2 regions of the Shewanella sp. S1-49-MNA-CIBAN-0167 genome follow, and region 2 is predicted to be linked to the other one. Evidence: riboswitches for the same ligand, from Rfam matches in the RefSeq annotation. Region 2 holds a riboswitch; the other holds the start of a gene.
What was found. A riboswitch is a leader RNA that binds a small molecule or an ion and turns the genes downstream of it on or off. The one in region 2 is predicted to bind lysine.
Positions count from the first base shown of each region.

Region 1: it holds a riboswitch for lysine, as region 2 does, so the genes downstream of both, AAEZ00_RS12540 (Na+/H+ antiporter NhaC family protein) here and lysC (lysine-sensitive aspartokinase 3) in region 2, are expected to answer to the same signal.

Region 1 is NZ_JBEOPO010000024.1:23,734-26,150, reverse strand. It holds gene AAEZ00_RS12545 (electron transfer flavoprotein subunit alpha/FixB family protein) at 1-187, shown strand, start outside; lysine riboswitch at 591-808, shown strand; gene AAEZ00_RS12540 (Na+/H+ antiporter NhaC family protein) at 892-2,417, shown strand, end outside.
Region 2 is NZ_JBEOPO010000005.1:58,147-60,563, forward strand. It holds gene AAEZ00_RS03495 (DUF3293 domain-containing protein) at 339-782, shown strand; lysine riboswitch at 1,056-1,228, shown strand; gene lysC (lysine-sensitive aspartokinase 3) at 1,363-2,417, shown strand, end outside.

The DNA.
Region 1 (2,417 bases), on a different contig from region 2:
TGTCGCACCTGACTTGTATATTGCGGTAGGTATTTCTGGTGCGATTCAACATCTTGCCGGTATGAAAGATTCAAAAGTGATTGTAGCGATTAATAAAGATCCAGAAGCACCTATTTTTCAAGTGGCTGATTATGGACTGGTTGCCGATTTATTTGAAGCGGTACCAGCACTGAATAATCTCGTATAATCGGGCTTCAATTAGAGAGATGCGAGTTGATCTAGTCAGCAATGGCTACTGATGTAGAAGTGTTATTGAGCGTCTTGTCGATCGATTCTAAACGGTTTCTACTCATAAGGTAGAAACCTTTTTTATTGGATTACTTTTGGATTACTTTTGGATTATTACTGGATCTATCCTGATCTTGAAAAGAGGTTTCCGTTCAAATGTCGACGCTTGTATGCCGTTGCTATTTCTGTGCCCGTTACGCTAGCGTGTGTTTTATGTAAAAACGTTACATTAATGCTAATAGGTTGTGGTTTAAGTTATTGTTATTGTTATTTGCACTTCGGTTAAGTGTTTTTTACTGGCATTGCATATGCTACTTATGGTTGTATGTTCGCGCTGTTTGTAATGAGCTTTAAGTACAAACAACAAAAGTAGAGGTGCGTTGCATAAAAGTCATGTTGAATTGGGTGATGCCAATAATTCAACATAAAAGGATGCAATGCCGAAGCAAATGGGTCTATCAAGCGCATTTGTTGGGGCAGTTCTTGAAAGGGACTGCACTGTCATGGTGTTTTTTATCGATAAGATAAAAATAATGATATTCATATTAAATGGGTATTACTGTGGAGTGCTACTAGTAAGTTGTGCATATGCTTTCTGTGTATGCTTAGTCTTATTTTTAGTTTTGCTTCATTCGTATCCAACGAAGACATAAATTAACTATTATGATGACAAGTTATGCCGATTCGGCTCTTTCTGTATTGCCTCCTCTTGTGGCAATTACGTTAGCCATATTAACCCGTAAAGTTTTATTATCCTTAGGTTTAGGTATTATTTTTGGTGCCTTATTGCTCACTCAGTTTTCGCTGGTTGGAACGGGTGAGTATATCGTGCAAACCGCTAGCCAGCTTGTCTGGAAAGACGGTGAACTGAGTTCATGGAATGTCTATATTCTAGGGTTTTTAATTGTACTTGGGATGATCACTGCGCTGATCACCGTGAGTGGATCGGCTCGAGCGTTTGCCGATTGGGCTAAACTGCGCATTCGTAATAAGCGTGATGCTAAGTTAATGACCATTTTTCTCGGTTGTGTAGTCTTTATTGATGATTACTTCAACAGTTTAGTTGTGGGTTCTATTTCTCGACCTATTACAGACAGATATCATATTTCACGCGCTAAACTCGCCTATATTCTTGACTCTACTGCAGCTCCTATTTGCGTTATTTCTCCTGTATCGAGCTGGGGGGCATATATTATTGCGCTCATTGGCGGTATTTTAACGGCACATGGTTTTGCTGATTCTGGTCATCTAAGTGTGTTCATTCAAATGATCCCAATGAACTTTTATGCGTTGTTCTCGTTACTGTTATTAGTGTGTGTGGCGATTTTTGGCTTAGATGTGGGTCCAATGCGCCAGCATGAATTTAATGCACTTCGAGGTAACTTATTTGATGAATCAAAAGGCAAGCCACCTGGCGCCGTGACCGATTTACCGGAAGCTGACACCGGTAAAGTGATTGGGTTGTTTTTACCTATCGCCATATTAGTGTTTGCGACCGTTTACTTTATGGTTTCCAGTGGCGCTGAGGCATTAGTAGCCAAAGACCAAGTGTTTAGTGTGTTAGGCGCATTCGAAAATACAGACGTCAGTTTTTCTCTATTTTTTGGATCTTTAGTGGGATTGATTGTCACCGTATTGTTAGCGTTCCAGCAGAAAGTTGAGCTGACTATGCTGTTCAAAGGAATGTCTGTTGGTGCACGTTCAATGCTACCTGCAATTTACATTTTATTATTTGCTTGGACTATTTCCAGCGTAATTGGTCAGCTTGAAACCGGTAAGTACATGGCCAGTTTGGCTACTGACAACATTCCATTTGCTTTGTTACCAGCAATGTTATTTTTATTAGCTGGCATTACCGCATTTTCAACCGGAACGAGTTGGGGCACCTTTGGCATTATGCTACCGATAGCGGCCGATATGGCGATGGGCAGTGATAGCACTATGATGTTACCTATGCTGGCAGCGGTGCTTTCTGGTGCTGTATTTGGTGATCATTGTTCGCCTATTTCAGACACCACGATTTTGTCATCAACCGGAGCCAGTTGCCATCATATTGACCATGTTGTGACTCAGTTGCCTTATGCACTTATTGCGGCCTTGATTAGTTTAGTGGGTTATATCGTACTTGGTTTTACCGGTTCATTAATGGCCGGGCTTGTTTGTTGCTCGATATTATTTGTGATCAGTAT
Region 2 (2,417 bases):
TGTTTTATCAAATGTAGAACAAATTTAGTACGACTGTAAACTTTACATCAATAAATCTTCACGCTCACAACAATATATGCTGAGATTTTCAGGTGTATGTAGCCAACTTTGCTACAATGATTTAATAGTGCGTGATGCTATTGTACTCGTTTTAGGCATTTGTTAACAAATTAAATGTTAAAAAATTAATATAACAGTCAAGTATATAAAAGATTAATATTACTAAGTTGATAATAATAAATGATTTTTAAGTATTAAACTGGTGATTAGATCGCAAATCTTTTCGATATCTAACCTAATTGTTAGACTCATTTTGGCTTAATTAACGAAAAAATATTATGGAAAATGTTATCGATACATTGTGGTATGAATATCAAACGACTCATTTTTTGTTCACCCAACGCCTTTCTAATGATTTCCCATTTGCTATAGTTACCGCTCATAACCCCCGGGGGACTAGCCTCTCACCGAGTCAAAATCGTTTACTTGATCATCAGCTTCAATCTAAAATCCAACAGTATAATCGGCCCTATCGTGCCTTAATCGGTGCGGCCGCTGATTGGTCACATATGGAAAAAAGCTGGGCAGTTTTTATTGATAAAGAACAGGCTGTTGAGCTAGGAAGAGAGTTAAATCAACATGCAATTTATTACGTTAATCAAGGTTTGATATCTCTGGTTGCGTGTCTTGATACCATCAAACCTGACGTTGAAATGGGCGCATTTAATCAGCGATTACGGCTGGTTAATGAACTGCCAGAGATTAGTTTCTATACTGGATGAGCGCTGGGTTAATTTAGAGCGCTTAATCGCTACTGAATGTTTTGAGTCATTAATCGAGACAATAAAATATATATTGTCTCGATTAATTGCGTTATTTGGTTTTTTTTGCGTATATATTGGCTTTTTTCTAATATAGAACAATGACAGATCCGCTATCGCTACGACAGATTATCTAACAACAAAGATATTTTTATCAAAACAGTGTTTTTTTACTGGGTTTGTTGATTGACTTGTTAGGGCATTTGTTGCTATTTTCATCAGCTCTCCTTCGGGAGAAACAGAAGAGGAGCGTTAACTAGGTAGTAAGTGAGAGGATGCCAGTCCGATGACAACTTATGATGGAGATTAGCGCCGAGGTATCAGTTTGTTTGGCGAACATTGATATCGGTCGTTTAGGCTGAATCCTAACGATTGTCACCTTTTTTTGGTGGAGAGCTTCTGGTGATGATTGCTGTTTCCCTTCTATAAGGGTGCGTTATCTTAGCACCAGGCTCTTCGAACGTAGTGTGTTCGGAGCGTATATCATGTTAGTAAATCACGTCTTATTTTCTAGTCTTTGGCAAACTGCGGAGGCATCAGTATGAGCATTATCTCTGAAACTGTTGTTCTTGAAACCGTGGTGCCTGAAATAGCCACATCAGAATTAGTCGTAGCCAAATTTGGCGGTACGTCGGTTGCTGATTACGCCTCTATGAGTCGTTGTGCCAATATTGTCTTGGCTAACCAAGCCACTCGTCTCGTGGTGGTGAGTGCCTCCAGTGGTGTCACCAATTTATTAGTTGAGCTGACTCAAGCTAATGTCAACGATGAACGACGACTAGTACTCCTTAAGCAAATTGCTCAAATTCAATATGCGATTCTCGATGAATTAGGCCGTCCACAAGACGTGGCGGCCAGTATTGATAAAATTCTGAGCCGAATGTCAGTATTAAGTGAATCGTTAGAACTTGATCGCAGCAAAGCGATTATGGACGAATTGCTGTCAACGGGTGAGCAATGTTCATCGATTTTATTTTCAGCGGTTATTCGGGAAAAAGGCACCGCTTCAAATCATTTCGATGTGCGTCAGGTGCTGCGTACCGACAGCTATTTTGGCCGTGCAGAACCACAGATTGAAGTCATTTCAACGCTTGCTGGTGATTTTTTAAAACCCTTACTTGCTCGTTATATCATTGTCACCCAAGGATTTATTGGAGCTGATGACAGTGGCCGAACCACAACATTAGGCCGTGGTGGCAGTGATTATTCGGCGGCATTACTGGCTGAAGCGCTCCGTGCCACAGCGGTTGAAATTTGGACCGATGTCGCCGGTATTTATACCACTGATCCACGGCTTGCCCCTAATGCGCGTCCCATTGCCGAAATTAGCTTTAATGAGGCGGCTGAGATGGCCACCTTTGGCGCTAAAGTATTGCATCCCGCCACCATTTTACCGGCTGTGAGACAAAAAATTCAGGTGTTTGTGGGATCAAGTAAAGCCCCTGAAATGGGCGGAACTTGGATCCGCCATCAAGTAGACGATACCCCAGTATTTAGAGCTGTGGCATTGCGCCGCGATCAAACATTACTTAACTTGCATAGCTTACAAATGTTACATGCTCAGGGTTTTTTAGCAGAAACGTTTGCGACTTTAGC